DNA from 2 places in the Streptomyces sp. NPDC058525 genome. Region 2 is predicted to be linked to the other one. Evidence: riboswitches for the same ligand, from Rfam matches in the RefSeq annotation. Region 2 holds a riboswitch; the other holds the start of a gene.
The links. A riboswitch is a leader RNA that binds a small molecule or an ion and turns the genes downstream of it on or off. The one in region 2 is predicted to bind glycine.
Positions count from the first base shown of each region.

Region 1: it holds a riboswitch for glycine, as region 2 does, so the genes downstream of both, gcvP (aminomethyl-transferring glycine dehydrogenase) here and gcvT (glycine cleavage system aminomethyltransferase GcvT) in region 2, are expected to answer to the same signal.

Region 1 covers NZ_JBHXNP010000064.1:35,595-42,568, reverse strand. Annotated here, with positions in the region: gene ACFWP3_RS26845 (bifunctional nuclease family protein) at 1-125, shown strand, start outside; gene ACFWP3_RS26840 (MerR family transcriptional regulator) at 316-954, shown strand; gene ACFWP3_RS26835 (DNA polymerase IV) at 999-2,471, shown strand; gene ACFWP3_RS26830 (PRC-barrel domain-containing protein) at 2,481-2,846, opposite strand; glycine riboswitch at 2,959-3,057, shown strand; gene gcvP (aminomethyl-transferring glycine dehydrogenase) at 3,254-6,139, shown strand; gene ACFWP3_RS26820 (DUF5999 family protein) at 6,222-6,428, opposite strand; gene ACFWP3_RS26815 (hypothetical protein) at 6,702-6,974, opposite strand, start outside.
Region 2 covers NZ_JBHXNP010000020.1:25,887-32,860, forward strand. Annotated here, with positions in the region: gene ACFWP3_RS12765 (L-serine ammonia-lyase) at 1-908, opposite strand, end outside; gene ACFWP3_RS12770 (APC family permease) at 1,049-2,710, opposite strand; gene glyA (serine hydroxymethyltransferase) at 2,879-4,135, opposite strand; gene gcvH (glycine cleavage system protein GcvH) at 4,150-4,530, opposite strand; gene gcvT (glycine cleavage system aminomethyltransferase GcvT) at 4,617-5,732, opposite strand; glycine riboswitch at 5,894-5,997, opposite strand; gene ACFWP3_RS12790 (AAA family ATPase) at 6,221-6,877, shown strand.

The DNA.
Region 1 (6,974 bases), on a different contig from region 2:
GCAGCGACGGGGTGCTCGACGACGCGGGGATCGCGATTCCGGACGAGCAGGAGGACGAGGTGGAGAAGTTCCGCGAGTTCCTCGACCAGATCTCACCCGAGGACTTCGGTACCGGCCCGCAGTGAGACGGTGGCCGGGTCGGCCGCGTCGTCCACCGGGAACTGCCAGCCCATTCGGTTAGCCTTTCCCCGCAAAGGGATACGGGAAACCACTCTCAGGGTGATTATCACTCGGCGTGCCGAGTGTGGCGATCGTTGACGCACCCCTGGTGACTGCCTACCTTCAAGGTGGGCAGGTCAAGGACGGAGGGTCGGCGTGAGGATCACGGGCGACGGTACGACCGGGGGCATCCCCGCACGGAGTGATGGTGGGCCGTACCCGCTGCACGGCAGTGCGGCCGGGTCCGCGCGCCGTCAGCCGGAGTCGACGCCGGTCGGACCGGTGGGCGGCGACCCGGCGCCCGAGCAGATCGGCTACCGCGGGCCGACCGCGTGCGCCGCGGCCGGGATCACCTACCGGCAGCTCGACTACTGGGCCAGAACCGGGCTGGTGGAGCCGAGCGTGCGCCCCGCCTACGGCTCGGGGACGCAGCGGCTGTACAGCTTCCGCGACGTCGTGGTCCTCAAGATCGTCAAACGCTTCCTGGACACCGGGGTGGCGCTGCAGAACATCCGCACGGCCGTGCAGCACCTGCGCGACCGCGGCTTCTCGGACCTCGAGCGGATGACGCTGATGAGCGACGGCGCGACCGTCTACGAGTGCACCTCGCCGGACCAGGTCGTGAGCCTGCTCCAGGGCGGTCAGGGCGTCTTCGGCATCGCCGTGGGCGTGGTCTGGCGCGACGTCGAGAGCGCTCTGTCCCGGCTGCACGGCGAGCGGGTGGACACGGGCGAGACCCTCGTCGGGCACAACCCGACGGACGAGCTGGCCGCCCGCCGCAACCGGGCCGGCTGAACCGCGCCGCGGGAATGTCAGTCCCGTAGGGCAGCATCGGTCATGTGAGAGCCGCGCCGACCATCCTGCATCTGGACATGGACGCCTTCTACGCGTCCGTGGAGCAGGCGTCGAAGCCGAGCCTGCGGGGCAAGGCCGTCATCGTGGGCGGGCTCGGTCCGCGCGGGGTCGTCGCCACCGCCTCGTACGAGGCCCGGCGGTTCGGCGTGCATTCGGCGATGCCGATGGCCCAGGCGCGGCGGCTCTGCCCGAACGGCGCCTACCTGATTCCGCGCTTCACCCTGTACCGGCAGGTCAGCGATGTGGTGATGGCCCTGCTGCGAGAGCTGTCGCCGCTGGTGGAGCCGCTCTCCCTGGACGAGGCCTTCGTGGACCTGGAGGCGGGCGGGACCGCCTTCGACTCGGCGGGCGCCCGGGCCACCGGGGAGCGGCTGCGGGCGGACATCAGGGCCGCCACGGGGCTCAGCGGATCGGTGGGACTGGCCGGGTCGAAGATGCTGGCCAAAGTGGCGTCCGAGGAGGCCAAGCCGGCCGGCCTGCTGCTGATCGAGCCGGGTACGGAGCGGGAGCTCCTCGCGCCGATGTCGGTACGGACCCTGCCCGGGGTGGGGCCGGCCACCGGCGAGCACCTGCGCCGCGCCGGGATCACCACGGTGGGGGACCTGGCGGAGGCCGGGGAGGACGAGCTGGTGCGCATGCTCGGGCGCTCGCACGGCGTGGGGCTGTACAGGATGGCGCTGGGGATCGACGACCGGCCGGTGGTCGCGGAGCGGGACGCGAAATCGGTGTCGGTGGAGGACACCTTCGACGTAGACCTGCACGACCGGGTGCGGATCAGGACCGAGGTGCAGCGGCTCGCGGACCGGTGCGTGCAGCGGCTGCGCGGATCCGGGCACTCGGGGCGGACGATCGTGCTGAAGGTGCGCAGGTACGACTTCTCGACGCTGACGCGGTCCGAGACGCTGCGGGGGCCCACGGACGACCCCGCGGTCGTGCGCGAGGCCGCGGCGCGGCTGCTGGAGGGCGTGGACACCACGGGCGGGGTGCGGCTGCTGGGCGTGGGGGTGACCGGGCTGGCGGACTACACGCAGGAGGACCTGTTCGCGCAGTCACTGGCCGCCGAGCCCCAGGAGGGGACGGGGGAGGCGCCCGGGCCCGATGGGCCCTCCGGGGCCGGTGGGGCGGCCGGGGCCGCTGCGGGGGCCCTGGAGGGCGCGGAGGGCGCGGCGGGCACTGAGCCGCCAGGGGAGCGGCCCGGGGCGCCCTCGGAGCCGGAGGCGGCCGTGGAGCGGCGGTGGACGGCCGGGAGCGACGTGCGGCACGCGGTGTACGGGCCCGGGTGGGTGCAGGGCAGCGGGGTCGGGCGGGTGACCGTACGGTTCGAGCGGCCGGGATCGGAGCCCGGCCGGGTGCGGACCTTCCGGGTGGACGACCCCGAGCTGGAGCCGTCCGATCCGCTGCCGCTGGTGGGGGACGAGCCGCCGGCCCCGGCCTCCCCGGCCCCCTCGGCCTCGTAGCCCGACGGCCTAGCCCTCGTCGCCCGCCAGGCGGCCGAAGTCGCGTTGGAAGTCGCTGGGCAGGGTCACGTCCAGGCCGTAGTGGTGGTAGAGCTGCAGCTCCTGTTCGGGGGAGAGGTGGCGGCCGACGCCGAAGTCGGGTGCGTCCTTGATCAGGGAGCGGTCGAAGGGCACCCGCAGGGTGTCGCCGACCATCTCGCTCGGCTCCAGGGGGACGAAGGCGTCCCGGCCGAACAGGCCGGTCCGCACGGCTGCCCATTCCGGGACTCCCGTGGCATCGTCGAGGTAGACCTCGTCGATGGTGCCGATCTTGGTGCCGTTGCGGTCGAACGCCTTGCGGCCGATCAGGCTGCGCGGATCGATGTCGGTCTGCACGGTCCCTCCAAATGGTCGCAACTCCTCCGTAATGACTACAGAAGTGCATATCGGGAAAGGAGGCCACTCGGGGAGTGCCCAGATCCTCGCTGGTAGGCTGGGTGCTGGCTGTCGACCCTGTGCGGGAGAGTCCTCCGAGTGAACGTGACGGAGGCGCCGAAGGAGCAAATCCTCCCCGGAATCTCTCAGGCATACGTACCGCACGGACGAGGCCACTCTGGAAAGCAGGGGCGGGTACCGGGCGTGCAGTGCCGGTCCCACTCCTCACCGACGGTGAAAGCCGGACCTCGCGGGCGACCCCTGCGGATCCGGTGAAGCTCTCAGGTTGAGATGACAGAGGGGGAGGCCGTCCGGGTGCCCGCGCCGTGGTGCCCCTCGCAGGTCGTACGACCAGGAGGCCTCCGTACATGACCGCCAACCGCATTCCGCTCTCCCAGCTGGAGCGAGGCATCCCCTTCGAGCAGCGCCACATCGGCCCGGATGCCGAGGCGCAGGCGAAGATGCTCGCCCAGGTGGGCTACGGCTCCCTGGACGAGCTGACCGCCGCCGCGGTGCCGGATGTCATCAAGACCGCCGAAGCGCTCAACCTGCCCGAGGCGCGGACCGAGGCGGAGGTGCTCGCCGAGCTGCGCTCGCTCGCCGACCGCAACCAGGTCCTCTCCCCGATGATCGGCCTCGGCTACTACGGGACCTTCACGCCGCCGGTGATCCTGCGCAACGTCATGGAGAACCCGGCCTGGTACACGGCCTACACGCCGTACCAGCCGGAGATCTCGCAGGGCCGCCTCGAGGCGCTGCTGAACTTCCAGACGGTCGTCGCCGACCTCACCGGGCTGCCGACCTCCGGCGCCTCGCTGCTCGACGAGGGCACCGCGGCCGCCGAGGCCATGTCGCTCGCCCGCCGCGTGGGCAAGGTCAAGGGCGGCGTCTTCCTGATCGACGCGGACGCGCTGCCGCAGACCATCGCCGTGATCGAGACCCGCGCCGAGCCCACGGGCGTCGAGGTCGTCGTCGCGGACCTCTCGGACGGCATCCCGGCCGAGATCGCCGAGCGCGGCGTCTTCGGCGTGCTGCTCCAGTACCCGGGCGCCTCCGGTGCCGTACGGGAGATCAAGCCGCTGATCGACCAGGCGCACGAGCTCGGTGCCGTCGTCACCGTCTCGGCCGACCTGCTCGCGCTGACCCTGCTGACCTCCCCGGGCGAGCTGGGCGCCGACATCGCCGTCGGCACCACGCAGCGCTTCGGTGTCCCGATGGGCTTCGGCGGACCGCACGCCGGCTACATGGCCGTCCAGGCCAAGCACGCCCGCTCGCTGCCGGGCCGCCTCGTCGGCGTCTCCGTGGACGCGGACGGCAACAAGGCCTACCGCCTGGCGCTGCAGACCCGTGAGCAGCACATCCGCCGCGAGAAGGCGACCAGCAACATCTGCACCGCGCAGGTGCTGCTGGCCGTCATGGCCGCCATGTACGCCGTCTACCACGGCCCGGACGGCCTGCGGACGATCGCCCGCCGCACCCACCGCTACGCCGCGCTGCTCGCCGCGGGCCTGCAGGCCGGCGGGGTCGAGATCGTGCACGGCGCGTACTTCGACACGATCACGGCCCGGGTCCCGGGCCGCGCGGCCGAGGTCGTCGCCGCCGCCCGCGAGGGCGGGGTCAACCTGTACCAGGCCGACGCCGACCACGTCTCCGTCTCCTGCGACGAGACCACCCTGCGCGCCGACATCGAGGCCGTCTGGGCCGCCTTCGGCGTGTCCGCGGACATCGAGGCGCTCGACGGGACCACCGCCGACACGCTGCCCGAGGGCCTGCTGCGCTCGGACGACTACCTGACCCACCCGGTCTTCCACCAGCACCGCTCCGAGACCGCGATGCTGCGCTACCTGCGCAAGCTCTCGGACAAGGACTACGCGCTGGACCGCGGCATGATCCCGCTGGGCTCCTGCACCATGAAGCTCAACGCGACCACCGAGATGGAGCCGGTGACCTGGCCCGAGTTCGGCCAGCTGCACCCCTTCGCCCCGGCCGAGCAGGCCGAGGGCTACCTCACGCTCATCAACGAGCTGGAGGAACGTCTCTGCGAGGTCACCGGCTACGACAAGGTCTCGATCCAGCCCAACGCCGGCTCCCAGGGCGAGCTGGCCGGGCTGCTCGCCGTCCGCGCCTACCACCGCGCGAACGGCGACGAGCAGCGCACCGTCTGCCTGATCCCGTCCTCCGCGCACGGCACCAACGCCGCCAGCGCCGTGATGGCCGGCATGAAGGTCGTCGTCGTCAAGACCGCCGACGACGGCGAGGTGGACGCGGCCGACCTGCGCGCCAAGATCGAGCAGTACCGCGACGAGCTCGCCGTGCTGATGATCACCTACCCGTCCACGCACGGTGTGTTCGAGGAGCACGTCGCCGACATCTGCGCCCAGGTGCACGAGGCCGGCGGCCAGGTCTACGTGGACGGCGCCAACCTCAACGCCCTGGTGGGCCTGGCCAAGCCGGGTCACTTCGGCGGCGACGTCTCGCACCTGAACCTGCACAAGACCTTCTGCATCCCGCACGGCGGCGGCGGTCCGGGCGTCGGCCCGGTCGGTGTCCGGGCGCACTTGGCCCCGTACCTGCCGAACCACCCGCTCCAGCCGACCGCGGGCCCGGAGACGGGCGTCGGCCCGATCTCGGCCGCCCCGTGGGGTTCGGCGGGCATCCTGCCGATCTCCTGGTCGTACGTGCGCCTCATGGGCGGCGAGGGCCTCAAGCGGGCCACGCAGGTGGCGGTGCTCGGCGCCAACTACATCGCCAAGCGCCTGGAGCCGCACTACCCGGTGCTGTACACCGGCCCGGGCAACCTGGTCGCGCACGAGTGCATCATCGACCTGCGCCCGCTGTCGAAGTCCACGGGCGTGAGCGTGGACGACATCGCCAAGCGCCTGATCGACTACGGCTTCCACGCGCCGACCATGTCCTTCCCGGTGGCCGGCACGCTGATGATCGAGCCGACGGAGTCCGAGGACCTCGCCGAGATCGACCGCTTCTGTGACGCGATGATCGCCATCCGCGGCGAGATCGAGCGGGTCGCGGCCGGCGAGTGGCCGGTGGACGACAACCCGCTGGCCAACTCCCCGCACACCGCGGCGGCGCTGGGCGGCGAATGGAACCACCCGTACACCCGTGACGAGGCCGTCTTCCCGGCCGGGGTCACGGCCGCGGAGAAGTACTGGCCGCCGGTGCGCCGCATCGACGGTGCCTTCGGCGACCGGAACCTGGTGTGCTCCTGCCCGCCGCTGGACGAGTACGACAACTGAGCATGAGCAAGGGGCCGGTCCGGGAGTTCTCCCGGACCGGCCCCTTCGTCGTTGCCGCGGCCGGCCTGCCGTTTCCGGCCGGTCAGGCGGCCTTCATCACCTGGGCCGCCGCGAGCGGGCGGTGCGGGGCGATGATCTGGCCGTCCGGCAGCAGCTCACCGGTGTCCTCGAAGAGCAGGACGCCGTTGCACAGCAGGCTCCAGCCCTGTTCCGGGTGGTTGGCCACCGGGAGCGCGGCCTCCCGGTCGGCGGATTCGGCTGACGGGCAGGCTGGCTGGTGCTGGCACATGGATGCGTTCTTTCGCTGCGGTGTGGTCTGCGTGCTACGGCTCGATGCGTCGTTCATGGCCGTCCCCCTGGGTCATCCCCGCACCCGCGGGGAGCTTGTCATCAGTCTTCCCCCACGACAGCCGCTTCGCAGGTATTTCCCGCCAGCTGTCCTCATAGATTGATGACGCATCACTCGTGCGGGCGGTTCAGGCCAACTCCCCTGTCATTTTGGGTGGTTCGACGGTGGCCCGAGCGGGCTAGGCCGAATGGGTCACTCGGGCCACCGGTCCGCTCAAGCCGCCGGCGCGGCCAGCGTGGGCGGGACGGGCGCCGTCGCGGGGGTCAGCCGGTGGGTCATGACGGGCAGCAGCTCGGAGACCGGATGCGGCCGGTACGCGGCGATGCCGGGCGGGGCCGGCGCGAGCGGGACCAGCAGGTCCTCGCCCGCGGGCAGGCCGGCGGAGGCGTCGGCGCCCACCGCCCCGTGCAGCCACAGGGTCAGCATGTACAGCTCCGGTACGGACAGCAGTCTCGGCTGGTACGCCGTGGAGAGCGACTCGGCCTG
Region 2 (6,974 bases):
AGGACCGCAGGCAGCACGCCCGCCGCGCCGTTGGTCGGGGCCGTCACGACCCGGCCGCCCGCCGCGTTCTCCTCGTTGACCGCCATCGCGTAGATCGTCGTCCACTCGCTGCGGTGCATCATCGGGTCGCCCTCGGTGCGCAGCTGGCGCGCCGTGGACGCGGCCCGGCGCTTGACGCGCAGGCCGCCGGGGAGGATGCCCTCGCGGGACATGCCGCGCGCGACGCAGGACTGCATGACGCGCCAGATCTCCAGCAGGCCCTCGCGGATCTCCTCCTCGGTGCGCCAGGCCTTCTCGTTCTCCAGCATCAGGGAGGAGATCGACAGGCCCGTCTCGTTGGCCAGGCGCAGCATCTCGTCGCCGGAGCGGAAGGGGTACTTCAGCACCGTGTCGTCGAGCTTGATCCGGTCCTCGCCGACCGCGTCCTCGTCCACGACGAAACCGCCGCCGACCGAGTAGTAGGTCTTCTCCAGCAGCGGGGCGCCGGACTCGTCGTACGCGAAGAGCGTCATGCCGTTCGCGTGGTACGGCAGCGAGCGGCGGCGGTGCAGGATCAGCTGGTTCGGCTCGTCGAAGGCGATCTCGTGGCCATCGCCTATTTCCGCGCCGAGCAGGCGCAGCCGGCCGCTCTTGCGGATGCGCTCCACCTCGTCGTCCGCCGTCTCCACGTTCACGGTGCGGGGGGAGTGGCCCTCCAGGCCCAGCAGCACCGCCTTGGGCGTGCCGTGGCCGTGGCCGGTCGCGCCGAGGGAGCCGAACAGCTCGGCGCGCACGGACGCCGTCTGGGCGAGCACGCCGTCCTTCTTCAGGCGCGTCACGAACATGCGCGCGGCGCGCATCGGGCCGACGGTGTGGGAGGAGGACGGGCCGATGCCGATGGAGAAGAGGTCGAAGACGGAGATGGCCACTGGCGGACTCCCTTGTCTGCTCGTGGGGTGGGAGGGGGCAGGAGAGGCGGATTGATCGGATTTTGTCCGGCAGACGAGCTTATCGCGGTGAAATGAACGGTTCGGCTGCCGGACGAGGTGGTGTGGATTACGTGGACGGGTCAGGCGGGTGTCAGCTCACGCTCCGGAGCCGTACGGTCGTCCGGCGCGGTCGCGGCCGCCTCGGCGTCCAGGACCGGGTCGGGGCCCGGCAGGCCCGCGTGGTGGGCCTCGACGCCCGACCGTACGGCCCAGAAGTACGTACCGAGGGCCATGGCCGCCACCAGGGCGATGTCCACGCCGCCCGGGATGGTGCCGCGGCCGCCGAAGTCGGTGGAGCCGAGCCAGGAGAGCAGGGACAGGGCGCCGAGGAAGAAGACGATCCACCAGGCGGGCGCGAACTGCCGCAGGAGGTTCTTCTCACCCTTGCGGGAGAGCACCAGCGCCGCGATCGGGGCGGCCAGCAGGGTCAGGGCGGTGACGATGCCGGTGTTCGGCCACTTCGACCAGTACAGGGCGCAGGCGGCGAAGACGAAGGTCAGCGGGCACAGGATCGAGGCCGCGGGGAGGCGGAAGGGGCGGGGGAGGTCAGGCTTGGTGCGGCGGAAGACGCCGACCGCGATCGGGCCGATGAGATAGGAGATGACCATGGCGGCCGAGATGATCGGGGCGAGGGTCTTCCAGCTGTGGCCGACGGTGACCAGCAGCAGGACGGAGAAGCCGAGGTTCATCCACATCGCCGGCCGGGCGGTGCCGTAGACGGGGTGGGTCTGGGCCAGCTTCTTCGGGAAGAAGCCGGTCTCGGAGAGGTTCTGGACCATGTAGGCGGCCGAGGCCACGTTGGCGATGTTGGAGCCCGCGGGGGAGATGAAGGCGCCGAACTGGAGCATCACCACGACCCAGTGGATCATCAGCAGCTTGGCGAGCTCGGCGAACGGCGAGTTGAAGTTCACGCCCGACCAGCCGCCGGCCTGCGCCAGGTGCTCCGGCGGTACGGAGCCCAGGAAGGCCGTCTGGAGGGCGAGGTAGATCACCAGGCCCAGGGAGAGCGCGCCGACCAGGGCGATCGGGATGGCCCGGCCGGGGTTCTTGGCGGCGCCCCCGAGGTTCACGACGGCCTGGAAGCCGTTGAAGGCGAAGACCACGCCGGAGGTGGTGACGGCGGTCAGGACGGCCGTCCAGCCGTTGGGGGCGAATCCGCCGTGGGCGGTGAAGTTGTCGGTGTGGAAGCCGGAGGCGATCAGCGCGACGACCGCCAGCACGGGGATGGCGAACTTCACGAGGGTGAGAAGGGAGTTGATCTTCGCGAGGAGCTGGACCGACCAGTAGCAGGACAGCCACAGCAGGATGGTGAGCAGCAGGGCCACGCCCATGCCGAAGGCGGTCAGCTGGTGGGACTGGGCGTCCACCAGGTCCTTGGCCCAGCCGAAGCTCCAAGAGGACATGTACTGGGTCGCCGCGATCGATTCGATCGGGATCAGCGAGGCGACCGCGATCCACACCGCCCAGCCGGTGATGAAGCCGAGGACCGGGCCGTGCGAGATGGAGCCGTAGCGGGCCATGCCGCCGGGGATCGGGTAGGCCGCGCCGACCTCGGCGTAGGACATGGCGATCATGCCGATGAAGACCGCGCCGATCACCCAGGCGACGAGCGCCGCCGGACCCGCGACCTGGGCGGCCGTACCGGCTCCGAAGAGCCAGCCCGATCCGAAGATCGAGCCTATGCCGATCATGACCAGCGCGAAGAGACTGAGTCCCTTCTTGTTGGCTGCGCTCATGTCCATGGGTGCGTGTCCGTCCTGCCAGGGGATGCGGTGATTCCTTTATTCGGAGCCTATTTGCCGCTTCTTGAACGATTCAGTGGCAATGGGCCGCATCCGCCTGGGGCTTTGGTCATGAAAAGGGCCCGGCCCTGTGCAGAAACAAGGCCGGGCCCCTTCCGAGCCCGTGAGCTAGAGCGACGGGTAGAGCGGGAACTTCGCGGCGAGCGCGGAGACGCGGGCCTTGAGGGACTCGCTGTCGTACGCGGGCTTCAGCGCGGCCGCGATGATCTCCGCGACCTCCGTGAAGTCCTCGGCGCCGAAGCCGCGGGTGGCGAGCGCCGGCGTACCGATGCGCAGACCCGAGGTGACCATCGGCGGGCGCGGGTCGTTCGGGATCGCGTTCCGGTTGACCGTGATGCCGATCTCGTGGAGCCGGTCCTCGGCCTGCTGGCCGTCGAGCTCGGAGTTGCGCAGGTCGACCAGGACCAGGTGCACGTCCGTACCGCCGGAGAGGACGGAGACGCCGACCTCGGTGACGTCCGGCTGCACCAGGCGCTCGGCGATGATCTTCGCGCCCTCCAGGGTGCGCACCTGGCGCTCCTTGAAGTCCTCCGAGGCCGCGACCTTGAAGGAGACCGCCTTGGCGGCGATCACGTGCTCCAGCGGGCCGCCCTGCTGACCGGGGAAGACCGCGGAGTTGATCTTCTTGGCCAGCTCCTGCGTCGACAGGATGACACCGCCGCGCGGACCGCCGAGGGTCTTGTGCGTGGTGGTGGTGACGACGTGGGCGTGCGGCACCGGGTTCGGGTGCAGGCCCGCGGCGACCAGGCCGGCGAAGTGCGCCATGTCGACCATCAGGTACGCGCCGACCTCGTCCGCGATGCGGCGGAAGGCGGCGAAGTCCAGCTGGCGCGGGTAGGCGGACCAGCCCGCGACGATCAGCTGCGGCTTGGACTCCTTGGCGAGGCGCTCGACCTCGGCCATGTCGACCTGGCCCGACTCGTCGACGTGGTACGGGACCACGTTGTAGAGCTTGCCGGAGAAGTTGATCTTCATGCCGTGGGTCAGGTGACCGCCGTGGGCCAGGTTCAGGCCCATGATCGTGTCGCCCGGCTTGAGCAGCGCGAACATCGCGGCGGCGTTGGCCTGCGCACCGGAGTGCGGCTGGACGTTCGCGGCCTCGGCGCCGAACAGCGCCTTGATGCGGTCGATCGCGATCTGCTCGACCACGTCGACGTGCTCGCAGCCGCCGTAGTAGCGGCGGCCGGGGTAGCCCTCGGCGTACTTGTTGGTCAGGACCGAGCCCTGGGCCTCCATGACGGCGACCGGAGCGAAGTTCTCCGACGCGATCATTTCCAGGGTCGACTGCTGGCGCACGAGCTCGGCGTCGACGGCGGCGGCGACGTCGGGGTCGAGTTCGTGGAGAGGGGTGTTCAGTACGGACATCAGGATCCCCTGGGTCAGTTACCGGCGGTGAGCTTGGCGTACTCGTCGGCGGAGAGCAGGTCGTCCGGCTGCTCCGCGACGCGTACCTTGAACAGCCAGCCGCCCTCGAACGGGTCCGTGTTCACGAGCGCCGGGTTGTCGACGACGTCCTGGTTGGACTCGACGACCTCGCCGGAGACGGGGGAGTACAGGTCGCTGACCGACTTGGTCGACTCCAGCTCGCCGCAGGTCTCGCCCGCGGTCACGGTGTCGCCGACCTCGGGAAGCTGGGCGTAGACGACGTCACCGAGCGCGTTGGCCGCGAACTCCGTGATGCCGACCGTCGCGACGCCGCCCTCGGCGTCCGACAGCCACTCGTGCTCCTTGCTGTAACGCAGCTGCTGGGGGTTGCTCATGGCCTGATTCTCCTGGATGCGGGGGAGTGGATACGAACAGCGGTCTTGGGTACTGAGACGGCGGTACTGCGAGGTGCCGTACGGGGCTACTTCTGCCGCTTGTAGAACGGCAGGGCCACGACCTCGTACGGCTCATGCGTACCGCGAATGTCCACGCCGACGCCGGAGGTGCCGGGCGCGGCGTGTGCCGCGTCGACGTACGCGATCGCGATCGGCTTGCCCAGCGTGGGCGACGGGGCGCCCGAGGTGACCTCGCCGACGACCTGGCCGCCGGACACCACGCAGAAGCCGGCGCGCGGGACGCGGCGGCCCTCGGCGATCAGGCCGACCAGCTTGCGCGGCGGGTTCGCGGCGGCGCGCTCGGCGGCGGCCTCCAGCGCGGCGCGGCCGACGAAGTCCCCCTCCTTCTCGAACTTCACGACCCGGCCCAGCCCCGCGTCGAACGGGGTCAGCGAGGTGGTCAGCTCGTGCCCGTACAGCGGCATGCCCGCCTCCAGGCGCAGGGTGTCGCGGCAGGACAGGCCGGCCGGGACCAGGCCGACGCCCTCGCCCGCCTTCGTCAGCGCCTGCCACAGCTCCACGGCGTGCTCGGGGGCGACGAACAGCTCGAAGCCGTCCTCGCCGGTGTAGCCCGTACGGGCGATCAGCGCGGGCACTCCGGCCACCGTGCCCGGCAGGCCGGCGTAGTACTTGAGCCCGTCCAGGTCGGCGTCGGTGAGCGAGGCGAGGATGCCGGGGGACTCCGGGCCCTGGACGGCGATCAGCGCGTACGCGTCGCGGTCGTCGCGGACCTCGGCGTCGAAGCCGGCGGCGCGCTCGGTCAGGGCGTCCAGGACGACCTGGGCGTTGGAGGCGTTGGCGACGACCATGAACTCGGTCTCGCCGAGGCGGTAGACGATCAGGTCGTCGAGGATCCCGCCGTCCTCCTGGCAGATGTGCGTGTAGCGGGCGCGGCCGACGCCGACCGTGGAGATGTTGCCGACCAGCGCGTAGTCCAGGACCTTGACGGCCTCCGGGCCGGTCAGGGTGATCTCGCCCATGTGGGACAGATCGAAGAGGCCGGCCTTGGTGCGCACGGCGTTGTGCTCGTCGCGCTCGCTGCCGTACCGCAGCGGCATGTCCCAGCCCGCGAAGTCGGTCATGGTCGCACCGAGCGAGCGGTGCAGCGCATCGAGTGCGGTCAGGCGGGGGGCGTTGCTCATGGGTGTGGCTCCCGGGTCCCAGGGCATGACATGACGAGGAAGGTCCTCCCCATCTGTCATCGGAACCTGAGAGGTTCGCCGAGAGTTCCCCCACTGCCGGGGACGGTCGGCTTGCACCTTGGGTGGAGCCGCCCGTCGGACGGCTCGCTTTTCAGATCTGCCTCATCCACGCGGTACGGGGCCTGAGAGATTCAAGGGAGGTTCTTGCTCCTTCGGCGCCCGTGCACGGCCTCGCGGCGTGCCGGGACTCTCCCGCGCGGATTCAAGCGGCCGGTATGCAGTTGGTCCAGATGGCGCACATCATTGCACGCCGCTGTGGTGATCGGGCGTGGGGGCCCCGAAAGTTCGTACGGGGCGGGAAGGCTGGAACGGAACCGGTGCTCCCGGATTACCGTCTCTTTACACTCAGTGGGAAAGGGTCCTGGTGACCCGATTCGGGGGAGGCGAACACTGTGCGGCGATTCGGAGTAGTGGCGGCTGTGGGAACCGTGGACGCGGTGCCGGCGCAGCGCGGCGGCGGTGCGGGTGCCGGCGCGGGCGCCGGTGCGGCGTGCGCGGGCGCGGGCGCCGGACGGGTACGGGACCTTCGCGGGGCCGGGGCGCGGGGGGCGCGCCGGCTCGGCTTCGCCGCGGGCGACATCGTGGTGGTGTCCGGACTGCCGGGCGGCGGCAAGAGCACGCTGATCAAGAGGGCGGCCGCCGAGGGCGGCGCGATCGACTCCCAGGACACCCGCGAGCGCTGGGAGCGGCGGATGCCGGCGGGGCTGCCGTACGGGGCCTACCGGCCGCTGGTGCGGGCCGCGCACTACTGGGGGCTGTGGCGGACCCTGCGCTCCGGAGCCTCGGTGGTCGTGCACGACTGCGGCACCCAGGCGTGGGTACGGGGCCTGCTCGCGGCCGTCGCGCGGCGGCGGGGCCGGGCGCTGCACCTGCTGCTCCTGGACAGCAGCCCGGAGGAGGCGCTGTCCGGGCAGGCGGCGCGGGGGCGGCGGGTCTCGGCGTACGCCTTCGCCCGTCACCGGGGCGCGGTGACGAGGCTCCTGCGCGATGCCGAGGCCGGGCGTCCGCCGGCGGGCTGTGCGTCGGTCACCCTCCTGGACCGCCCGTCGGCTGCCGCCGTCTCCCACATAACCTTCCACCCCTAGCCCGGGCCCCGCCGAACCAGGGCTCCGCCCGCGCGGCCCAGCCTCCGCCACTGGGGCTCCGCCCCAGACCCCGCGCCTCAAACGCCGGCGGGGCTGG